Regions from separate parts of the Neobacillus sp. NPDC058068 genome, predicted to be linked through region 1. Evidence: riboswitches for the same ligand, from Rfam matches in the RefSeq annotation. Region 1 holds a riboswitch; the other holds the start of a gene.
The links. Region 1 has a riboswitch for FMN ahead of ACFVSW_RS16775 (ECF transporter S component). Riboswitches for the same ligand answer to the same signal wherever they lie in the genome.
Positions count from the first base shown of each region.

Region 2: another riboswitch for FMN. It lies ahead of ribD (bifunctional diaminohydroxyphosphoribosylaminopyrimidine deaminase/5-amino-6-(5-phosphoribosylamino)uracil reductase RibD); the one in region 1 lies ahead of ACFVSW_RS16775 (ECF transporter S component).

Region 1 is NZ_JBHVSI010000013.1:162,409-169,824, reverse strand. Features, by position in the region: gene ACFVSW_RS16800 (LysM peptidoglycan-binding domain-containing protein) at 1-157, opposite strand, end outside; gene ACFVSW_RS16795 (CPBP family intramembrane glutamic endopeptidase) at 154-759, opposite strand; gene ACFVSW_RS16790 (RecQ family ATP-dependent DNA helicase) at 756-2,264, opposite strand; gene ACFVSW_RS16785 (YpbB family protein) at 2,264-3,301, opposite strand; gene ACFVSW_RS16780 (ferredoxin) at 3,569-3,817, shown strand; gene ACFVSW_RS16775 (ECF transporter S component) at 3,931-4,497, opposite strand; FMN riboswitch at 4,660-4,794, opposite strand; gene ACFVSW_RS16770 (peptidoglycan DD-metalloendopeptidase family protein) at 4,934-5,695, opposite strand; gene ACFVSW_RS16765 (negative regulator of sigma-X activity) at 5,868-7,061, opposite strand; gene sigX (RNA polymerase sigma factor SigX) at 7,036-7,416, opposite strand, start outside.
Region 2 is NZ_JBHVSI010000014.1:119,965-127,380, reverse strand. Features, by position in the region: gene ACFVSW_RS17405 (BglG family transcription antiterminator) at 1-1,026, shown strand, start outside; gene ACFVSW_RS17400 (PTS mannitol transporter subunit IIA) at 1,023-1,460, shown strand; gene ACFVSW_RS17395 (mannitol-1-phosphate 5-dehydrogenase) at 1,462-2,607, shown strand; gene ACFVSW_RS17390 (LapA family protein) at 2,802-3,047, shown strand; FMN riboswitch at 3,687-3,818, shown strand; FMN riboswitch at 3,966-4,099, shown strand; gene ribD (bifunctional diaminohydroxyphosphoribosylaminopyrimidine deaminase/5-amino-6-(5-phosphoribosylamino)uracil reductase RibD) at 4,280-5,362, shown strand; gene ribE (riboflavin synthase) at 5,373-6,011, shown strand; gene ACFVSW_RS17375 (bifunctional 3,4-dihydroxy-2-butanone-4-phosphate synthase/GTP cyclohydrolase II) at 6,031-7,224, shown strand; gene ribH (6,7-dimethyl-8-ribityllumazine synthase) at 7,237-7,416, shown strand, end outside.

The DNA.
Region 1 (7,416 bases):
TTATCTTCCATTTTGTTTTCTTTTTCTTTTGACGATGAATCTGCTCTCTTGGAGGTAATTTGTCACCCTCCTCGACAATTTCATTTTTTTCATTAATTTTTTGAATCCGCTGTTTCAATCTCTCTGCTTGATCTCTATATGGTTCTTCTTTGTTCACGTGGCAACTCCCCCCTGTTCATCAGTCATCTTTCTTCGTCTTAATTTAATATATATGCCTAACAGAAAATCGATAACAAAATGCATAACAATCGTAACCGCTAAATTATCTGTCCACTCATAAATAACCCCAATAATAAAGCTTAGCAAGATAATATTTAAAAATAAGAACCAATTAAACAGGTATCGATAGTGGATAATCGCAAAAATAATGCTTGCCAGGATGAGTCCAACCTTTGTTTGAATAATTCCGCGGAATAGTAATTCTTCACTAAATGCGACAAACCCAGCAATCACCATTATATGGATAAAACTTCTTTTTCTGAAAATCCTTTCATTAAGTCCCCCGTCATCATAAAAAGAAGCAGGCAGCAATTTCATTAAAACAATATCAATGATAACCACCGCAACACCAGCAGGGATGCCTATAATAGCAATATGAATGTCTTTCAAGTAAATCTTGCTCAAATAGAAGAAATGATCAAATAAGAGAAACCCTAAGATGATCGAAATTGCCAGAAGAATAATTTGAGTCATATATAAGTGAAATAGTAATTCTTTATCCGTTAAATTTGTGATTAATTCATTATACTTCTTTTTCATTTGCTCAACTCACGATTAATTAAGATTTTAGCAAGATAGTCCTTCCACAACTCCTCATTTGCTTTTGGCATTAGGGCAAGGTGTCCGATTTGGTAATCGTTAAGTTGCAGTCCGCATTGGTCACAGCAGAATGGAACCTTTCCAGACGATGCTTCATCAAAATATTGCAAGATTAATTCTCGTCGGCAAGAAGTGGCTTCCACCCATTTTTTCATTTGAAAAATATTTTTTTTCTTAACGATAAATCTTTCATTAATAAATTTCTTAAAAGCCGCTTGCAGCTCTTCAAGCCGACTTTTATGTCGATGCGGGCTATAAACAAAGTCCTCGATAATTCTCCATTGAATTTCTGAAAAACCACCAAGCTCCTTAAATTGATTAGGCAATTGCACTCCAACATCCATTGATCTTTGTTCATCCGATAATCTGTTGAACAGCCAATCAATTTGCTGCTCTGAAGGCAATTCACCTTCTGCAAGATGGATTGGAAGCTGCTCATCTCCAGGTGAATACAATAATACCGCAATACTTGGGAGCCCATCACGTCCTGCCCTGCCGATTTCCTGAAGATAGGATTCCATTTGCATCGGCATGTGATAGTGGATAATAAACCGAATATTTTCTTTATTTACCCCCATCCCAAATGCACTTGTTGCACAGATTACATCCAGCTGCCCGTAGATAAATTGTTGTTGGATTAAAATCCTTGAATTTTGATCCACTCCTCCGTGATAGGGCATTGCCCGGCAAATCCCTTTATCCACTAGCAATGATGCCATTTGTTCTGCCGCTTTTTTGCTAGTAAAATAAATGATTCCTGGTTTTTGCAGACTAGTTACCAGCTCAATTACTCTGTCTTTCTTATCATGAAAGTCGGGTAAGTTTTCAACATACATCGCTATATTCGGGCGGTCAATCGTCGATTCTATTTTGTTTATTTCTTCTATTCGAAGAGAAGCGATAATATCCTCTCTTACCTTGCTTGTAGCAGTAGCGGTAAGTGCAAGGGTTAGGGGATCCCCTAATTTTTGGCGAATGTCGCCCAGTTTTGAATAATCAGGACGAAAATCATAACCCCATTGTGAGATACAATGTGCTTCATCAACAACAAACAATGAGATGTCAAGGCCTTGCAGTCTTTTCATTATAAAGGGCATCCTGAGCATTTCAGGAGATATGAAAATAAACTTATAACTGCTTATGCTCGTAAGCACATTATTTCTTTCCTCTGTTGAAAGAAATGAATTCAAGGCAATGACCCTTTTTTCGCCAAACTGTTTAAATTGCTCTACCTGATCCTGCATGAGGGAGAGAAGTGGGGAAACAATTAAGATTTTCCCTTTTAAAATAAGCCCAGGAAGTTGGTAACACAACGATTTACCTGTCCCTGTCGGCAGCATCGCCAATGTATGATTTCCGGCAAGGATGGATGAGATTACTTCCTTCTGCCCGGTTTTAAACGAATGATAACCAAAATGCTTTTCTAAAATACTTTCTAATTCCATTATCGATCACCATACTTCGCCAGCACTAACCTTATTTGAAAATAAGTGGCTGCCGGCACTTTCTCCCTTATCAGCTTTAGCTTTTTAGTAGCAGAATGTTTGGATATTTCAAGAATTTTCGTTTGCAGCTCTGAATCCACAAAAGTATCAATAGAGAAATCATCAACATTTAATGCAAATTCAACAAAGTGATCTTCAATTGTACTTAACTTCAGATGTCTGTAATTTGCAATCATCTCTGGGGAATATCCTTGATTTAATAGTTTTTGCGTTTTCCTTGAAGAAAGTGTTAATTCATTTTCTTGTATTAAATCCTGCATTAAATAGGCTAAAACCGTAAAACGATTAGCATTTTCGCTAATATTTCGAATCAAGTAATGTAATGTATTAATGAATCCGATATGGTAATCATGATAATCCAACTGTAGTCTTTTAGCTGCCTGCGATGCCGTTAAACCAATCTGTTGAAAACCTGTCAGCCGAAACACCAACAAAGAAGGATCGATTTCATTGTCACCACTGAAGCATTCCACTACCTCGGAATAAACAATTGTCCCCATTTCATTCCTTGGTACTCTGATTTCTTTTAAAACAGATTTCAGCCATTGATGAACATGCTTATTTTTTTGGATAGGTATGTATCTTGATTCCTGGAAACCAAGATTCGAAGTGACCTGTATAAATAAACTCAGCCTTTCCCAAAACTGCGTAGTGAATGAGTGATGGTCCCAGCCATTTAGATATTTAGGCAATGGATGGTTTCCTAAAAAAGACTTACCTGTGGGCGTTGGAAGGAATCGCTGCTCGCCACAATTATAGATCCACTCGCTTTCTTGCATCATTTGAATGATGTCTTCGAAGGATTCTCTTGTTAGAGGTTCGTATACTCCAAAAAAGTTTTTCAAAGAAAATAAATGAGCATCTTGGATGGTTTGGGATGACTTTTTTCCGTTCAAAAGATGAAAGATAGAATATATCGTCCGTTCTCCGTTTAATTGTGTTAAACAGTACAGAATTATCGATGCTAATTGCGCCACCCAAGCTCTCCTCCCACACTTTTTCGAATTATCTCGACAAAATGTCCTTTTTTTCTTCCTTTTATTCTACCATGAAATGATGATTCTCGTTGCTCGAAATTGTGGAAGTTTATTAAATTCAATTAAACAAACAATAGTATTTAAAAGCATTTTTCTATTGAAAAGTTGCTCATACAGTTTTACAATAGATATGAGTAATGCGTTTCCATTTTCACAATGGAAAACGAGGAAGAATAATTTTGTTATATTACTGGGAGGTTTTTTTTCATGGCAAAGTATACGATTGTGGACAAGGAAACTTGCATCGCTTGCGGGGCATGTGGCGCAGCAGCACCAGATATTTATGATTATGATGATGAAGGCATTGCATTTGTAACTCTTGACGATAATGAAGGTATCGTTGAAATTCCAGATGTATTAATCGATGATATGATGGATGCTTTTGAAGGCTGCCCAACTGATTCAATCAAAGTTGCCGACGAAGCATTTGATGGCAATCCAACTAAATTCGAATAATATTTTGTCAAAAAAGTATTATTAAGCTACTAGCCCCCTTCCTCTTCGACGGGGGTTTTATTTTTTTCATTTAAGAAGCAACCAGGAGGGTATCCTGATTGCTTTATCTATAATTATACACTTTTCACTGTGGAAAATTTCTTAATCCATGCCTGCATCCGGGTGAACAGTAACATAAAGACGATCGACATGACAACACCTTTTATGATATTGAACGGCAGGATTCCAGGTACCACATAGTTACGCAGATCAGGATAATGTAAGAGGGCCGTATAGGCAGGGAGTATAAAAAAATAATTTAATACACTCATCATAACCGCCATTGTGGTTGTGCCAAGTATTAAAGCAAGTGTCATGCCTTTTCGCGTCTTTATTTTATTGTATAAATAATAAGTCGGCAAAATAAACAGAATACCCGCTAGAAAATTAGCAATATGGCCTACTGGAATCCCTGTTTGACTTCCAGTCGCAATATAATTTAGAACATTTTTGAAAAACTCAACTAATATTCCTGCAATCGGTCCTAAGAGTAACGCTGCAATCAATGCGGGGATATCGCTGAAATCGATTAATAAGAAACCTTGGAACGGCGGCAATGGAAAATTTAATAGCATTAACAGATAGGCAATACTGCTCAGCATTCCAATTGTCACCATAGTTTTTACTCTTGTGTTCTTCATTTTCCTCTCTCCTTTTTTGATCCATCGCTTAAGGAAGAGAGGTTCAGCAATTCAGATGCCCTTGTAAAAAAAAATACCCTCAAGAAATTTTCTCGAGGGAGATTTACGAAGGCATGCTTAATAAACGTTCAATCGCAAAAATTTTTTGAACGTCTGCAGAACCTCCATCTTCTCCCATCCAGACTATACTGTCGGCTTTGGAATCACACCAAATCCTGCCTAAAAAGGCTCGCGGGCTTAGAGTATTAACTACTCAATACCGCCGATCGGGAATTTCACCCTGCCCCGAAGATAGATCGATATTAAATTACAAGTTTATTATACTGGAGAAACGTCATTTTGTTAAGCGAAAGATCTCACGTTTCAACTTTTAGGCTTGTTTTTCAACATTTTCATAACAAAACCCGTGGACATATTTGCCACGGGTAACTTATATTCAGTGAACAACTAATATTTGTTTCGGTCTAATCAGATCAGAAGTAAGGTGGTTTAATTCTTTTATTTTCGATATTGAAATCCTTTGTTTCTTTGCAATCGAGTACAAGGTATCGCCTTGTTTAACGATATAGGCGGCATCATTTGATAAATTAATTGATCGCGGTTTGCTTTCAACTTCCGGATGGAAATGGGAGCTTGCCGCTAAAACGTTATCACCAATATTTGCGATTCCACCCTGTACAGCTTCGCCGACGTCTGCTTTTCCGAGGAGCCTTTCCGGATCCATTGCATACCTTTTATCATATCTCCATTCCATTTGATGGGCCTCAAAATGGAGATGAGTTCCGGTGGCTACTCCTGTTCTTCCCATTTTACCGATAACTTCACCTTGTTTTATCGTTTGGCCAGTTAGTACATTCCGCTTATTTAAGTGGGCATAAACGGTTACCAAATTATTTGGATGTTTAACAAATACCACATTCCCATATGTATTAGAATAATAGGCTTTGACTACTTCTCCCCCATCAACAGCAAGCACGGGAGTATCGATTTTCCCTGCAATATCAATTCCTTTATGTTTCCCCTGCCTCGTTCCATATGTATCAGATATAACACCATCTGCCGGCCAAATCCAGCGATCCTTCATTTCTTTTGTCTCTAGCATACCCGCAGCCTCCGAATGTTTGCCGCCTATGAACAATAAACTGACACAAAGCGCCATAATGATGGCAATCAAAAACCTCTTTATGTAGTCACGCATATTTCCCTTTTCCTCCTTATAACTTGACCGCTCTCTTCCACACCATATGTTCGTTTAATCAGGTTTAGAACATCTGGATTTGGGAATCAGGACTAGAGCATACTTGTTATAATTTGGAGTACACAGCAATTTTATTCAAAAAAAATCAACCTATTCGGTTGATTTTTGAATTTTATTGGATATCACGGAGATTTGGAGCCACTGGCACCTTGGTTTCTTTAGTTAAATCAAATGGTCCAAGATGTGTTAATCGTGAATCCTTCACCACTACTTTTTCCAAGCCAAATTGCTTAGCTGTTAACAATAACGCCTCAAACGATGCTAATGTAAGCTGATCATCCTTCATGTCGATAATGTCCTTAAAGGAAACAAATAAGGTATTGCCGTTTACGGTTACATCAGATAACGGCTGTAAATGCTCCAGAGAGCTTTTTAGCCAGTACGTAGGGTTATCGGTTTTCATATCCTCAAAGGCGCTGTTAATATCGCTATACGTACCTATTGAAGGTGCTAAAAATGGCAGTTCGCTTCCTTCAGGAAAATGAAAGAAAAAGGCATGTTTTTTCACGTCAATAACATCCTGATTTTTTACTCTTCCTGTATTACCGAACTCAATACCTGCTTCGTTATTTGTAAAGAAATTCAACTTTTTAATAGTGCTATTTGAGGATACATCATTATTTAAGGTTTTAATAAAACCGGTTTCCTCTGTTGATCCTTGTCCGTACTTATGGTCTTCCGGAACCACAACGTCCACACTATTTGTTTTTTCATCGAGCTTCATTGAAAGTTTGAGCGGATAGTAATCAGATAATCCCCACTCTTCTTCCTTTAAATTCGCCATATTATCAACAAATAGTGTTAGCCAAGACTTATCCTTTTCAGCAGGAACGATGATCGAAACAGGAACGAGAATCTGCGCCTGTGAGTCCGGAATCCAATAGGTTAAAACCGTTCCATTCCCCACTTCATCCTCATAGACTGCTGTTTTGGTGCTTCTTGCGTCCATAAGCTCCATTTTGTTGCTCGTTCCGGACATCGACTTACTCTGTGAAGAAGCTTCGTCTTTCATTGCAATGGTTGAATCCTTATCCGCTGCCTTCATAACTTGGTTGTTCCCTGATGATTTTTCCTCGTGTGCGGTATCGTATGAGAAATTTGTCCCATCGATCATTTTAGGAACTAAGATGAAAAAAAGCAGCAATGCAGCTGCGGCAGCCAAGCCTGGTAACAGCCATGTTTTCTTTTTACGCTTTTTTAGTGAAAGATTTTGATAAATGTCACGAGGATCGCGATGATCTTTAATTGTTGGCATTTGCATTAATAGTTCTTCGAGCTCTCTATCGCTCCACTCCGACTTTTCCACTAGTTACTCCCTCCTTTTCATAGGACATTTCCATTTGCTTCTTTAATACCTTTAAGGAGCGGTGTTGTGTTGTTTTAACTTTACTTTCCGTCCAGCCTAATGCTTTTGCTGTTTCAGCAATAGATAAATCCTGCAGATAGCGCAAAATAATGACGGCGCGTTGATCCATTGTGCAAAATTCAAGACATTTGTAAATCCATTTGATTTCTTCTTTCTGGACGGTAATCTCTTCTGGTATTGGATACTCATCCTTTACCTGATTAGTTGACCAATCAAATTTTTCGAGTATTTTTTCTTTCCAACCCTTTTGTTTACGGAAAAAGTCGATGGCTACGTTTCTAGCAATCGAAAACAG
Region 2 (7,416 bases), on a different contig from region 1:
AAAATTAAACGAGATTATGCTGAATTGTTTGCGATTGTCAAACAGGCAGGAAATCAGGTTTTTGATGATTTTTATCTTCCAGATGAGGAAACGGGATATCTCGTTATGCATTTTGGTGCCGCAATATTGGGCAGCAGGGATCTTATAAATTTTAGAACGCTAGTGGTTTGTTCAAGTGGAATTGGCACCTCTAAAATGCTGGCCACGAGATTACAAAAAGAGTTCCCAGAGCTAAAACATATTCAGAATGTGTCAGTAATGGAATTTAAAAAGATGAAAAAGGATAATTATCAATTAGTAATATCCACAATCCCTATTCCAGATTACGAATCGGATTATATTGTGGTCAATCCCTTTTTAAATAAAGATGAGATCGAGAAGATTCGTTCCTTTATCAATGAATATAAGATTGTGAATAGTTCCGAAAAACACCTACCTGTCACGTTGAATGCTAATGTGAGCAAAAAGAGTGCAGCTGGGTTAATAGAGGAAATGCGGGGTATCCAAGAATATACAAGGGCGATTGCTATCATTCTTGAAGACTTCGAATTAAACGAAGTAAGCGAAAAGAAGACAACAGAAGAAATCTTAACACAGCTTTGTCAAAGTCTATATGAAAAACAAAAGATTGACGATGTGGAAGCCGTTGTTAAGAAAGTCCTAGAAAGAGAAAAACTTGGAGGAATAGGGATTCCGGAAACGGCGATGGCATTATTTCATGCGCGAACACCACATGTGCAGCAGCCGTGCTTTGTCATTTCTGTTCTGCAAACGCCCATTAAGGTTGTCGGCATGGATGAAAATGAAATGAACATGATTTATTTCATTTTGCTGCTATCGCCTATGAACAGCTCAGATAATGCATTAGAAGTGTTAAGTTATATAAGCTCATTGCTAATTGAAAGTGATGAAAATATAGCCATTTTTCAATCAGGTGACTACGGTAAGATAATGGGATTACTAACAGCCAGATTTGATCAATTTTTTACCGAGAAATTAAAAGAATTAAGGAGTGTTTCGTTATGACGAAATCCATTTTGGCTAAAGAAAATATTTTATTAAATACAGCAGTAGGGACAAAAGAAGAAGCTATTCGCGTAACAGGAAGGATTCTTGTGGAAAAAGGTTATGTAGATGCAAACTATATTGAAAAGATGCTGGAAAGAGAAGCGTTAACTTCTACTTATATGGGTAATTTTGTCGCTATTCCACATGGGACCGAGGATTCGAAGTCTTTTGTTAAGGAATCAGGAATTTCATTCGTTCAAGTTCCACAAGGGGTAGACTTTGGTTCCGGAAACATTGTAAAACTGCTCATTGGGATAGCTGGTAAAGACAACGAACATTTAGATATTCTATCCAATATTGCGATTGTCTGTTCGGAGGAAGAAAATATTGAAAAGCTTGTTGCAGCAAAAACAGCCGATGAAATTTTGGCAATTTTTGAAGAGGTGAACTAAGATGTTGGCTGTTCACTTTGGAGCAGGAAATATCGGCCGGGGGTTTATCGGGAATTTATTATATCATTCAGGATATGAAACTTGCTTTGTCGATGTAAATAGTGAAATTGTAAATTTACTAAATGAAAAGAATGAATATCGCGTCGTACTTGCTGAGCCAACTCAAGAAGAAGTAACGATAAAAAATGTAAGAGCCATTAATAGTGCATCAAACCCGGAGCAAGTGATAGCGACCATTGCTGAAGCAGATCTAGTTACTACGGCGATCGGACCGAACATTCTTCCGCTGATCGCCGGTTTGATTGCAGATGGTCTGCGCAAACGTGTTGAACAAACAGATAAGCCGCTCAATATTATTGCTTGTGAAAATATAATTGGCGGGAGCTCGCTTTTAAAAGCGAAGATCTTTGAAAAATTAACAGCTGATGAACAATCACAATTTGATGGGCGTATAGGCTTTCCTGATTCCGCTGTCGACCGGATTGTACCGAATCAAGTCAATGTAGATAAGCTGATGGTAAAAGTGGAGCCATTCTATGAATGGGTGGTAGAAGAACCGAAGATCATTGGCGAGAAACCTCCGGTTAAGGGGATCACCTATGTTCAGGAATTAGTGCCTTATATTGAACGTAAGCTATTCACGGTCAATACAGGTCATGCCCTAGCGGCCTATTTTGGTTATTATTTTGGAATGGATACGATTAATCGTGCGATGGAGAACAAACAAATTCTTGAGTTAGTGGAAGGTGCCCTTAAAGAAAGCGGTGCGTTTCTAGTTGAAAAATATGGCTTTAACGAAGAGGAACATAACAAATATATTCAAAAGATTATCGGGCGCTTCTCGAATTCTTATATTGTTGACGAAGTGACAAGAGTAGCGCGCTCGCCAATCCGCAAGCTTGGACCAAACGATCGCCTCGTTAGTCCCGCAAGACAATATCAGGAGATCGTCGGAAAGAACCCTGAATATCTATTAAAAGGGATTGCCGCAGCTCTCATGTACGATTTTCAAGGGGATGAAGAAGCAGTCCAAGTTCAAGCGGCCATCAATGAACAAGGATTAGAAACAACAATAGAGAAGTTGACACAACTCGACGGAACTTCCTCATTAATCAAAGGAATTATTGAACAATACCATCAGTTGTAGGGACAAGGGGACACCTTGTCCCTATTTTATTTTGAATGCAACGCTAATAGGAAAAAACTGAAAAGATTAGTATAATAGAATTGTTTACTTAAGGATAGATTTTTAGTGCTTCCTTAACGAAAGAGTCTTTTCCATTTGGGGGAAGAAGGCTGTCCCTAGTCCCATGTTAATCAAAACTTTCCATGAGGTGACGTATGAAAAAGCAATGGAACCTAATATTTGCCCTACTTTTGATCTTAATTATCGCGGTCTTCTCAGTTATTAATGTTGAACCTGTAACGGTTAATTACTTATTTGGAAAAGCGGAATGGCCATTGATCCTCGTCATCATTGGATCAGTCCTACTAGGAGCATTATTAGCTGGTTTAATTGGTATGATGAAAATTTATCAACTTCAAAGAACTTTGAAAAAGGCTGCAGTAAAAACAGATGACCAATAAATTCTGACTTAGAATGAGTCACTCATTGTATTAAAGCAATGGGGGACTCATTTTTCCATTTACTTAGAATCTCTATAAGAGGACCTATTTTATGAAAAAAGTCGAGCGGGTTTCGACGTTATTTTTATCAATTTCCCGGGAAAAAGCCAAACGGCAGAAGGAAATAGTCATGATTCAATCAAACGTTTAGTTAATACGGAAATATAGGAATACCTGTCGAAACGTGTATTATGAGCGGCAGATACTTATTTTCCGCCACGAATTGCACATAAAATAAACAAGAAGAATCCTATATTCGACGATATATTTACTGATTTTAAGTTGTAAACCCCTTATTTATAAGCACTTGATCTGATTTCAATCAAACGATTGATTAGTTTTTTTGAAACTAATCAATCGTTTGATTGAAAATGTAGTATTCCTTGAAATATTAGGCTTCTTATCATAAAACTACGAAGAAATTTGTTGGAAAATAGAGGGTGGAAAAAGTCCGAGAAAATGAGATTAGTTAAGAAAAGATTTATCATAATGGAGAATTCAAGTATCATTAAAGCAGCGGGGGAATCTCCCTTTTTCTACAAGTTAGTCATATAATGTGATTTCTAATGCTAACAGTGTTATAATATGTTATAAATATGAATAGTCCTTCGGGGTCGGGTGAAAGTCCCAATCGACGGTGATGAAGAAATTCTAAGCCCGTGAGCCTTTTTTAAGGCAGGATTTGGTGTGAATCCAAAGCCGACAGTATAGTCTGGATGGGAGAAGGACGTATGAGCATGCCTTATTTCCTTATGAAGAAAAACACACTTCAGAAGGTTTATTTAGTGATGCTTACAACACGAAAACTCCTAACCACCCCGTAGAGATGATCTATGGGGTTTTATTATTTTTATAAAACCCAAACAAAATTTCATATGCAATGTCCTTCGGGGTCGGGTGAAAGTCCCAATCGACGGTGATGAAGAAATTCTAAGCCCGTGAGCCTTTTTATAAAGGCAGGATTTGGTGTGAATCCAAAGCCGACAGTATAGTCTGGATGGGAGAAGGATGTATGAGCAATGGTATCAAGCTTTTGAAGAAAAAATAACCTTCAGAAGGCTTATTTAGTACTGCCGTTATTCCATACTCTCCTCCTAAACCCCTTAGTGACGTATTCTAAGGGGTTTTATTTTTGGAAGGAAGCAGGAGAACCGTCCCCAGCTTCCTGTAAACCGTGATTGGAGGGGATCAAGATGACGGATGAGTTTTATATGGATTTTGCCTTGAAATTGGCGCAAGTTGCTGAGGGACAAACTGCCCCGAATCCCGTTGTGGGTGCTGTGATTGTGAAAGATGGAGAAATTATTGGATTCGGTGCTCATTTGAAAGCGGGATGCCCGCATGCAGAGGTCCATGCATTGCAAATGGCAGGAAATCGGGCTAAAGGAAGTACAGTTTATGTGACGCTCGAACCATGCAGTCATTATGGAAAAACACCTCCATGTGCCATGGCCCTAGTAGAATCCGGTGTGGAACGTGTAGTCATTGCCTCGATGGATCCTAATCCTTTAGTCGCGGGCAAAGGCGTTGCTCTTTTGAGAGACGCTGGGATTGAAGTGAAAACAGGTGTTTTGAAAGACCAGGCTGATGTTTTAAATGAGGCATTCTTTCATTTCATTCAACAAAATAAACCTTTTGTGACATTGAAACAGGCAATTACACTTGATGGCAAGATAACGGCACAGACGGGTTGTGGTGAAAAAATTACCGGCAGCGAGGTGCAACAAGATGTGCACAATGCCCGCGAGAAGTATGATGCGATTTTAGTCGGTCTTGGGACCGTTTTATCGGATAATCCGAGTCTAACGAATCGGCTTGGCAAGACGAAAAAACAACCAATTCGAATCATTTTAGATACACATTTAACGATGCCGCACGATAAAAAAGTTATTACGGATGAGCAGTCACAGACGTGGATTTTCACCGGATCGGAGGCAGCGGCTGAAAGGATTGCTAGTTTTCAACAGCCGCATGTAGAAATCATCCAACTTTCGCAGCCAACCATCGACATTACCGAGTTACTGACGGAGCTTGGAAAACGTCAGGTGATGAAACTTTATGTAGAAGGCGGTAAAACCGTCAATGCAAGCTTTTTGAAATCAGGCTTGGTAAACCAATTGATCACCTATATTGCACCGAAAATTGTCGGCGGGAATAGGGCAGTACCCATGTTTGCTGATTTAGATGTCCTGCAAATGACAGACGCTTACGAATTGAAATTTCAACATGTAGAAGTGATTGGCGAGGACCTGAAAATAACGTCGGTACTGAAATGAGGTGTAAATCATGTTTACAGGAATTGTAGAAGATTTAGGTAAGGTCAAAGCGATCAAAAGTGGGTCCAATAGTATGCAGTTAACGTTAGAATCGAAAAAAATTGTAGAAGACATTCATTTGGGTGATAGTATCGCGGTAAATGGCGTCTGCTTAACCGTCACCGCTTTTTCAACCAACACATTTACAGTTGATGTTATGCCGGAAACGGTGAAGGCAACCAATATCCAGTCGTTCCAAATTGGTCATGTGGTCAACCTGGAACGGGCGATGCCGGCAAATGGCCGGTTTGGTGGTCATTTCGTTTCAGGGCATGTGGATGGAACAGGTGTCATTTTACGAAAAAGGAAGCTTGAAAATGCGGTATATGTTGATATTGGCATCAAAGAAGAACTGAGTAAATATTGCGTACTGAAAGGTTCGATAGCGATTGATGGAATCAGTTTAACGATTTTTGATGTGCAGCCTAGACAGCTGACTGTTTCGCTTATTCCCCTCACGTTTAGTGAAACGATACTAGGGATTAAAAGAGAACATGATGTCGTGAATATTGAAAATGACATGCTTGGAAAATATGTTATTCATCAATTGGAGCGCAAGCAAGAGAGTTCGCCGATTACGATGGATTTTTTACGACAAAATGGATTTTAGAAAAGGCGGTGTTTTGACTGTGTTTCATACCATTGAAGAAGCAATTGAAGATTTGAAAAAAGGTAAAATTATTATCGTGGTCGATGATGAGAACCGTGAAAATGAAGGAGATTTCTTGGTGCTGGCGGATTATGCAACACCGGAGAATATAAACTTTATGGCTACACATGGCCGCGGTTTAATCTGTACGCCCATAACGAAGGAATTAGCGGCACGTCTCGATTTACATCCGATGGTCCAGCACAATACAGATAACCATCAAACGGCTTTTACGGTTAGTATTGATTACAAAGATACAACGACTGGTATTAGTGCATTTGAGCGTTCTGAAACGATTTTACAACTGTTAGATCCAAACGTAATCAGCTCAGATTTTCGCCGGCCTGGTCATGTGTTTCCGCTTGTAGCCAAGGAAAATGGTGTACTTGAGCGAAATGGACATACGGAGGCAGCGGTTGATTTTGCGAAACTTTGCGGAGCTCAACCTGCCGGGGTCATTTGCGAAATTATGAGTGATAACGGTGAAATGGCAAGGGTGCCGGAACTAATGAAATTTGCTGAAACGTATGAGTTGAAACTGGTGACGATTGCCGATTTAATCCGCTATCGTTATCAACATGAGCAGTTAGTGAAACGTGAGGCATCAGTGAAGCTGCCAACATCATTTGGCGAATTTCAGATGATTGGCTATTCCAATCATCTAGACGGGAAAGAGCATGTAGCGATCGTGAAGGGGGATCTGCTTAAAGAAGATGAGGCACCGCTTGTACGAATCCATTCTGAGTGTTTGACAGGTGATGTTTTTCATTCAAAACGCTGTGATTGTGGGCCGCAATTGCATCTTTCATTAGAAATGATTGAAGAAGCGGGCCGAGGTGTTGTCCTCTACATGGAACAGGAAGGCAGAGATATCGGTTTGCTAAATAAATTAAAGGCCTATGAGCTGCAAGAGCAGGGTTATGATACGGTTGAAGCAAACGAGAAATTAGGATTCCCAGCAGAAATGCGTGATTATGGTTTATCCGCACAAATGCTGCGCGATTTAGGGATTACGAAGGTGCGTTTGATGACAAACAATCCTGAAAAAATGGAAGGCTTAATGAAATATGGCATTGAAGTGGTCGAGCGCGTGCCGCTGGAAATTGATGCCGTAGCAGAAAATAAACATTATTTAATGACAAAAAAAATAAAAATGAATCATATTTTAGCATAGGAGAGATGACAAATGGGACAAGTATTTGAAGCACAATTAATCGGAACAGATTTAAAAATTGGTATAGTGGTAGGAAGATTTAATGAGTTTTTAACATCTAAATTGTTGGGTGGTGCAATGGATGGCTTGAAACGTCATGGTGTGTCTGAAGAAGCTATTGATATCGCATGGGTGCCAGGTGCGTTCGAGGTG